Regions from separate parts of the Lentzea sp. HUAS12 genome, predicted to be linked through region 2. Evidence: riboswitches for the same ligand, from Rfam matches in the RefSeq annotation. Region 2 holds a riboswitch; the other holds the start of a gene.
What was found. A riboswitch is a leader RNA that binds a small molecule or an ion and turns the genes downstream of it on or off. The one in region 2 is predicted to bind S-adenosylmethionine.
Positions count from the first base shown of each region.

Region 1 (4,450 bases), 930 kb from region 2:
AGGCTGCCGAGGCCGGTGACAAGGCGAAGGCCCTGGAGCTGCTGCAGGACGCGTCCCGCAAGCTCGACAAGGCCGCCAGCAAGGGCGTCATCCACGCCAACCAGGCCGCCAACAAGAAGTCGGCGATGGCGCTGCGCGCGAACTCCCTCGAGGGCTGATCTCGCACGCGGAGCTTCGAGCTTCTGCTGAGAGGGCTCCACCTCCTCCGGGAGGTGGAGCCCTTTCGTGTTCATGCGCACACGACCGCGTCATTGGTGTAGGCGTAGTCCTCATGGAATCGCTGCCGCGTCTCGACTTCTTCGAGCTGCACGACCTCGACGGCACCCCGCCCGTGCTGCGGACCCTGCACACGGAGTCGATCCTCACGATCTACCGGCTGACGGACGCGGCGCGCGAGTACTCCCGCCCGCTGGCGCTCGCCCTGCGGTCGGGCGCGGACCACCGGATCGTCGACCTCTGCTCGGGTTCGGGAGGGCCGCTGCCGCTGATCCAGCGGCGGTTGCACGCCTCAGGTGTCCACACCTGGGTGACGCTGACCGACCTGGTGCCGAACGTGCCCGCGTTCGAGCGCGTCGCCGCTTCCAATCGGCGACGGCTGGACTCGTGCTGCTCGGTGGACCACGTGTCGTCGTCGGTCGACGCCACGGACTGCCGGCTGGAAGGCACGCGGACGATCTACGGCGCCTTCCACCACTTCCCGCCCGCGCTGGCGACGCGCATGCTGCAGAACGCCGTCGACACCCGGCAGCCCATAGTGGTCGTGGACACCAAACGGTCGTGGCTCTACGTGCTGGTGTTCCCGTTCTTCCTGACGCTGGCCGTGCTGCTCGCGGCGCCGTTCCAGCGCAATCCCCTGCCGCGCTACCTGCTGCGGCTGGCGCTGACGTACGTCGTGCCGGTGCTGCCGTTCATGATGTTCTTCGACAGCTTGGTGTCGTTCCTGCGCATGTACGGGCGCGCGGAACTGCGGCGGATGGTCGACGGCTTGCGCGACACCGCGACGTTCACGTGGACGATCGGCGTCGAACCCGGCTTCACCGGCGCCCAGTACCTGATCGGGATTCCGAGGCGCTGACCTAGCGTCGGCTGTGCGCGGCCACGATCCGGAGCACCGCGCGCTCCAGCGCGTAGTCGGCGTCGGCCGCCACGCCCTTCACGTCCGCGTTGAGCCCCGCGACCACCTGCATCGCGTCCGCGAGACCCGTCTGGTCCCAGCCTCGGGCCTGGGCCTGCGCCTTCTTGATCTTCCACGGCGGCATGCCGAGCGGCCCGGCCAGGCTGAACGGGTCGGCGCGGCCCACGGCGGACACCCGCGCGACCGTGCGCACCGCGTCCGCCAGCGCGTCCGCGACCAGCACGTGCGGCACACCGAGCTGCATGGCCCAGCGCAACGCCTCCATGGCGCCCGCCCTGTCCCCCACGACGGCCTTCTCCGCGACGGCGAACCCCGTCACCTCGGCCTTGCCCTGGTGGTAGCGGCGGATCTCCTCGATCGTCACCTTGCCGTCGGTGTCGGACACGAGCTGCGAGGCGGCCGCCGCGAGCTCGCGCAGGTTCGTGCCGACGGCGTCGATGAGCGTGGCGACGGCCTCCGGGTCGATCTTGCCGCCCGCCTGCCGCACCTCGTTGCGCACGAACGCCTCGCGCTCCGCGGGCTTGGTGACCTTGCCGCACTCGGTGACCGCGGCACCGGCCTTCTTCAGCTGCCCCGGCAGGTCCTTGGCCGCCTTGCTGCGACCACCGCCCGTGTGCACGACGACGAGCGTGACCCCGTCCGCGGGCGCCTTGACGTAGGAGAGCACCGTGTCGGCGACCTCCTTGCTGATGTCCTGACCGTTCTGCAGGACGATCACCCGCCCCTCCGCGAACAGCGACGGACTCACCAGTTCGGCGAGCTCAGGAGGGGTGAGATCAGTCACCTGGACGCGGGTCAGGTCGGCGCTCGGATCGACCTTCCGCGCGGCCTCGAGAGCCGCGCGAACAGCCCGTTCGACCAGCAGCTCCTCTTCGCCGACGACGAGGTGCAGTGACTCCGGTGCGCTCACGACCGGCATCCTCCCACGTCCCGGATCGTGGGCGATTGTGGATCGGCAACCGACACATGCCGTAGGTTGGTGGCCACAACTGAACACCGCTCATCCAGAGGGGCAGAGGGACCGGCCCGAAGAAGCCCCGGCAACCGGCGTCAGCGCTGTGTGCACACATACCTGTGCGCGCATCTGAGTGCAGACGATCACGGTGCCAATTCCGACCCGTTCGATTTCGCGGGACAGATGAGGAGATACCTCGCGATGACTGCTGTCAGTGTGCCCACGAGCACCAAGTTCGACCTCGGCCCCGCCCGCGCGCTGCTGTGCCGGGAGTGCGGCAACGAAACCCCTCTCGCTCCTGAATACGCCTGTCTCGAGTGTTTCGGGCCGCTGGAAGTGGCCTACGACTTCGGGAAGATCCGGCGCGAGGACATCGAGGCCGGCCCCAAGTCCATCTGGCGCTACCGCGGCCTCCTCCCCGTTCCGTCCACTGTGGAACAGCACCCGAACACCGACCCCGGCGGCACCCGCCTGGTCGAGGCCCACAACCTCGCCAAGGCCCTGGGCGTCCGCAAGGTCTGGGTGAAGGACGACACCGGCAACCCCACGCACTCGTTCAAGGACCGGGTGGTCGGCGTCGCCCTCGCCGCCGCCCGCGAACTCGGCTTCAAGGTGCTGGCCTGCCCGTCCACCGGCAACCTGGCGAACGCCGTCGCCGCGGCCGCGGCCCGCGCCGGCTGGAAGTCCGTCGTCCTCGTCCCCTCCAACCTCGAGCGCGCCAAGATTCTGATGAGCGCCGTCTACGACGGCTCGCTGATCGCCGTCGACGGCAACTACGACGACGTCAACCGCCTCGCCCAGGAGCTCGCCGCGGAGAACGAGGACTGGGCGTTCGTCAACGTCAACGTCCGCCCGTACTACGCGGAAGGCTCCAAGACCCTCGGCTACGAGGTCGCCGAACAGCTCGGCTGGCGCCTGCCCGACCAGATCGTCGTGCCGATCGCCTCCGGCTCGCAGCTCACCAAGGTCGACAAGGCGTTCCGCGAACTCGGCCAGCTCGACCTCGTGGAAGCCTCCCCGTACAAGGTGTTCGGCGCGCAGGCCACGGGCTGCTCCCCGATCTCCGCCGCCTTCAAGGCGGGCCACGACGTCATCCGCCCGGTCCGCCCGGACACGATCGCCCGCTCGCTGGCGATCGGGGCCCCGGCCGACGGCCCGTACGTGCTCGACGCGGTCCGCCGCACCAACGGCGCCATCGAGGACGTCACCGACGAAGAGGTCGTCGAGGGCATCAAGCTCCTCGCCCGCACCGAGGGCATCTTCGCCGAGACCGCCGGCGGCGTGACCGTCGCGACGGCGAAGAAGCTGATCGAGACGGGCCAGCTCGACCCCGACGCCGAGACCGTGCTGCTGATCACCGGCGACGGCCTCAAGACCCTCGACGCACTGGGCGACACGGTCGGCCCGCGCGCGACGGTCCCGCCGTCGGCCGAGGCCGTCATCAAGGCACTGGGTTAATCACCCCGGATCACCTCCTTCCGGCTCGGGGGCGCACACGCGTCCCCGAGCCGCTTTGTGACTGCGCGGGACGCCTCACAGGGCGATCGCGTCCGTCTCGAGCCAGCCCGTGCGGGGAAAGCGCAGCAGGCCGTCGACCACGTGCGGCCCGACCTGCTCCACGGTCGCGCGCCACGCCACGATCCGTTGCGGCCACGGGGCTTCCGCCTTCAGCGCGTTGTAGTGGTAGTCGTGCCAGATGTCCGGCGCGATCCGCAGTTCGTCGTCGAAGACGTGCTCCGCGACGAGGTCGTATGCCTCTTCCGGCGACTCGGCCTTCGTCGGGGGCAGCACGTGCGTGGTCGTCGCCCGGTACGTGACGGCGCGGGTGCCGTCTTCGAGTGTTTCGCAGATGTAGTAACCGAAATCGGGCTTGAGTTCGTCGTGCGGCCACGGCGTCGCCGTGTAGTTCGTCTGCCACAGCGCCCATGCGAGGCCGGGCGTGCCGCCGGCGATCGGGTAGCGCGCGTTGAACAACCTGACCCAGACCATCTCTTCTCCTTCGTACGATTCGGTTTCCCGGCAGTACCGCCAGGTCTCCGTCCTTGTCCGTGCGCAACACCAAGGCGCCTCCCGCCCGCAACACGTCGATGACGTGCGCGCTCGGGTGCCCGTACCTGTTGCCCGTGCCGACGCTGACCAGCGCCACCCGCGGCCGCACGGCCTTGAGAAACGCGGGCAGTGAGTAGCGGCTGCCGTGGTGAGGCACCTTGAGCACCTCGGCGTTCAGGTCCCGCTCCCCCAGCAGCGCCGCCTGGCCGGCCAGTTCGACGTCGCCGGTGAGCAACACCCGGCCCGCTCTCGTGTGTGCCTTGAGCACGAGCGAGTAGTCGTTCACCGTCGTGTTCTCGTCCTCGGCGACC
Region 1 is NZ_CP099738.1:5,353,143-5,357,592, forward strand. It holds gene rpsT (30S ribosomal protein S20) at 1-158, shown strand, start outside; gene ND450_RS24005 (hypothetical protein) at 272-1,075, shown strand; gene holA (DNA polymerase III subunit delta) at 1,077-2,045, opposite strand; SAM riboswitch class I at 2,133-2,280, shown strand; gene thrC (threonine synthase) at 2,292-3,548, shown strand; gene ND450_RS24020 (DNA internalization-related competence protein ComEC/Rec2) at 3,559-4,450, opposite strand, start outside.
Region 1: another riboswitch for S-adenosylmethionine. It lies ahead of thrC (threonine synthase); the one in region 2 lies ahead of ND450_RS28675 (methionine ABC transporter ATP-binding protein).

Region 2 (4,450 bases):
GGCAGAGGAAGGCATCGTCGTCGGTGAGCACGACGCCCTGTCCCCGTCGCTGAACGCCCCGATCTCCGACGGCGGCAAGATCAGCCTCGACCGCGGCCGCCTGCTCAAGACGAGCGTCGACGGCCAGGCCCGCGAGGACTGGGTTCGCTCGATCACCGTCGAGGAAGCCGCGAAGCAGCTCGGCGTGAACCTCGAAGGCGCCTGGATGTCCGCGCCCGGTTCGCAGGACATCCCGCTCGAGGGCATGAACCTCGAGGTCAAGACCAGCAAGCTCGTCAAGCTGTTCGACGGCGCGAACCCGGTCCGCGAGATCAAGACCACCGCCCTGACCGTCGACGAGCTCCTCAAGGCCGAGAACCTCACCCTCGGCCCGGAGGACGCCGTCTCGTCCGGCACGGACGTCAAGATCGCGACCGGCGCCGAGGTCTACATCTCCCGCACCGGCGTCACGGTCATCAACGTGAACGAGCCGGTCGCCCCGCCCGTCGAGAAGACCAACGACCCGAACATGAACGCGGGCGAGCAGAAGGTCACCGACCCGGGCGAGGCCGGCGAGCAGACCTCGCAGTACCGCGTGACGGTGAAGAACGGCAAGGAGATCAGCCGCGAGAAGCTGAGCAGCAAGGTCACCAAGGAGCCGAAGCCGAAGAAGATCACCGTCGGCACCAAGCCCCTCCCCGACGGCGAGGTGTGGGACCGCCTGGCCAAGTGCGAGGCGGGCGGCAACTGGGCGATCAACACCGGCAACGGCTACTACGGCGGCCTCCAGTTCAACGCGAGCACCTGGGCCGCCTACGGCGGCACCGCCTACGCGCAGCTCCCGCACCAGGCCACCCGCGAGCAGCAGATCGCCATCGCCACCAAGCTCCGCGACGGCCGCGGCGGCACGTACTCGGCGTGGCCGGGCTGCCGCGCGAAGCTCGGCCTGCCGTAAACCCTCTCCGTCCCCCGACGAAGGCCGCTCCTGGACCGCCAGGGGCGGCCTTCGTCGCGTCCGGGGCCCGCTGGGCGGGGACTTGGTGGGGCTGGACGGCTGGGACGCGTCTGCGGGCGGGTTGCCGGGGGAGCGCACCCGCCACGGTGGCGCGCGGCAGGGCTGGGTGAGGTGCGGCGCGGCATGGGAGATGCGGCGGATCGCGGCAGGCGTGAGGCGCGGCACGGGTGAGACCACCCAGGCCCGGCGTGAGGCGGTGCAGGTCCAGGCGAAGCCGAAGGCGAGCCACCCCACCACCCAGCGCAATGGCGAAGCCGAGCCGCCCCTACCTCTACCCACTCTGACCAGCGGTAATGACCCGACCCCGACGGCGATCGGGGCTTGACTTCGGGTGCGAGTCCTTGAACTTGACCACTCGGCCGGGCTTCACAGACCGGCCTTCATCAGGCCGAGAAAGGCCTCGCAAGGGCCCCGAAGTCAAGCCCCGATCGCGATCGTCGCGAAGCGGCGATGACATGACCCGGCTCGTCACCGCCCACGCTCGTCACCGCCAACCCCAGGTACCACCCACCCCACCCACCACCAGGCCTGCGAGAATGCCGGGGTGAGCCTGCTGGGTCCTGCCGAAGTCCGCCGTCTAGCCGCAGAGCTGGACATCCGCCCCACCAAGAAACTGGGCCAGAACTTCGTCCACGACCCCAACACCGTCCGCAAGATCGTCACCGCGGCCGAGCTCACCGAGGACGACGTCGTCCTGGAGGTGGGCCCGGGCCTGGGCTCGCTCACCCTCGCCCTCCTCCCGAGCGCCAGCCAGGTGGTGGCCGTGGAAATCGACCCCCCGCTGGCGCAAAGGCTCCCGCAGACCGTCCAAGAGATGGATCCGGAGAACGCCCACAAGCTCCACGTCGTCCTCAAGGACGCCATGAAAGTCACCCGGGAAGACCTGCCGTTCCAGCCCACCGCGATCGTCGCCAACCTGCCCTACAACGTGGCGGTGCCGGTGGTCCTCCACCTCCTGGCCGAGCTCCCCAGCCTCCAGAAGGGGCTGGTGATGGTGCAGGCCGAGGTGGCCGACCGGATGGCAGCGAAGCCCGGCAACAAGATCTACGGCGTCCCCAGCGTGAAGCTCGCCTGGTACGCCGAGGCGAAGAAGGCCGGCGCGATCGGCAAGAACGTCTTCTGGCCCGCGCCGAACGTCGACTCGGGGCTGGTCTGGTTCCAGCGCCACGAGAAGCCGCTGTCCACAGTGGACCGATCCAAGCTCTTCAAGATCGTGGACGCCGCCTTCGCGCAGCGCCGCAAGACCCTCAGGGCTGCTCTCAAAGCACACACCCCGAACGTCGACGAACTGCTCGAGAAGGCCGGTGTCGACCCGCAGCTGCGGGGGGAGCAGCTCAGCGTGATCGACTTCATCCGGATTGCGGAGGTCTAGGCCGGGGATCCTTCGGCCATCAGTGTGATCTGTCGAACGAATCCGAATCTGGCTTGCGCAACCGAACGTCCGTCCGGTTGACTGCTACTTGCCATCCGGAGCGACTGAGAGACCTGGCTCTACGACGTCGCAGCAACCACCCGCTGGATGCGGGCAGGTGCTAACGCCAGGACCGATGGAGGAGCACCATGGGTACCGTGCGAATGCTGACGCGCCGTCGAGTCATCGACCAGTGCCGTCGCTCGTCTTCTGCATGTCGTCGCCACCTCGTCTAAGGCGCCTTTTCAAAGTCCTTTGACGCGCACTCGAACGAAGAGTGGCGCACACCCCTGAGCAGCAATCTTCGACCGCGCACGTCCGCCACGAGCGGACGAGGTGCCGTCGCGCGCAGCCGTGGAGCAGAAGTGATCACTGTCGAAAACCTCACCAAGTCCTTCCAGGGTGTCAGCGCCCTCAACGGCGTGACCCTCGACGTCGAGGCCGGCACCGTGCTCGGTGTCGTCGGCCCGAGCGGTGCCGGCAAGTCCACTCTCGCCCGCTGCGTCGCGCTGCTGGAGCGTCCCGACTCCGGGGCGATCCGCGTCGACGGCACCGACATCACGAGCCTCGACGGGTCGGCCCTCAGGGCTGCTCGCAGGCAGATCGGCGTTGTGCCGCAAGGGGATTCGCTCCTCCGCCAGCGCACGGCGGCCGGCAACATCGCGCTGCCGCTCGAGAGCGCGGGAGTCCCCGGACCTCAGCGGCGGACGAGGGTCGGCGAGCTGCTCGACCTCGTCGGGCTCACCGACAAGGCCGCCGCGTACCCCGACCAGCTGTCCGGCGGGCAGCGCCAGCGCATCGCCGTGGCGCGTGCCCTCGCCGCCAACCCGTCCGTGCTGCTCGCCGACGAGCCGACGTCCGCGCTGGACCCGGAGACCACCGGTTCCGTGCTGACCGTGCTCGACCGTGCGCGCGCTGAGCTGGGTGTGACCGTCCTCGTCGTCACGCACGACATGGGTGTGGTCCGGAAGATCTGCGACGACGTCGCCGTGCTGGAGCAGGGGCGCGTCGTCGAACACGGCAAGGTCCTCGACCTGGTCAACAACCCGGTGAGCCGCACGAGCAGTGCGCTGCTGCCCGCGGTCGACCTGAACCCGATCAACGAGAGCAGCTACGACCGCGTCGCGGACGTCGTGCTCGTCGGGTTCGCCGCGGTCGGGGCGCTGCTGCCCGAGGCCGCGCACCGGTTCGGCGTGGAACTGAACATCGTCGGCGGTGGCCTGACGCGTCTCGGGGAGACCCCGGTCGCGCGCTTCCGCCTGGGGCTGAACGGCGAACGCTCCGACTCCGCTCTCGAGTGGATCGGCGAGGCCGGCGGCGCTGTGCAGAGGTCCCTGAAGGGGCCGCAGGGAGTAGCTGCGTGAGGTCTGCAACACCCTGGTCCGACGTGATCGCGTATCTCGTCGAGGCCACCGGAGAAACGCTGTACATGGTCGGCGTCTCCACTGTCATCGCAACACTGCTGGGCGTTCCCGTGGGTGTTTGGCTGCAGCTCACCGCCAAGGGCGGGCTGCGGCCGAACGCCGCGGTGCACAGGATCCTGAGCTTCGTCACCGACCTGGGCCGCTCGATGCCGTTCATCGTGCTGCTCGTCGCGCTCACGTCGGTCACCCGCCTGATCGTCGGCGGCTCGATCGGCAGCACGGCGGTCATCGTGCCGCTGGCCGTGGGAGCGATCCCGTTCGTGGGCAGGCTGGTGCAGAACATCCTGTCCGAGGTGCACGTGACCGTGGTGGAAGCCGCGATCACGACCGGCGCCTCGACCCTCAAGATCGTCAAGAGCGTGCTGATCCGCGAGTCGCTGCCCGCGCTGATCAACGCCATCGGCGTCACCGTGATCGCCCTCATCGGGTACTCGGCGATGGCCGGCGTGATCGGCGGCGGTGGCCTCGGCGACCTGGCGATCCGCGAGGGCTACCAGCGCTTCAACGACCGGATCCTGTGGAGCACCGTGGCGTGGCTCGCCGTGCTCACCACCGTGATCCAGCTCGGTTTCACCCGTGCCGCCCGCGCCTTCGACCGGCGCCGGCACGCCTCCGTCTGAC
Region 2 is NZ_CP099738.1:6,285,920-6,290,369, reverse strand. It holds gene ND450_RS45885 (resuscitation-promoting factor) at 1-934, shown strand, start outside; gene rsmA (16S rRNA (adenine(1518)-N(6)/adenine(1519)-N(6))-dimethyltransferase RsmA) at 1,545-2,366, shown strand; SAM riboswitch class I at 2,455-2,548, shown strand; gene ND450_RS28675 (methionine ABC transporter ATP-binding protein) at 2,771-3,769, shown strand; gene ND450_RS28670 (methionine ABC transporter permease) at 3,766-4,449, shown strand.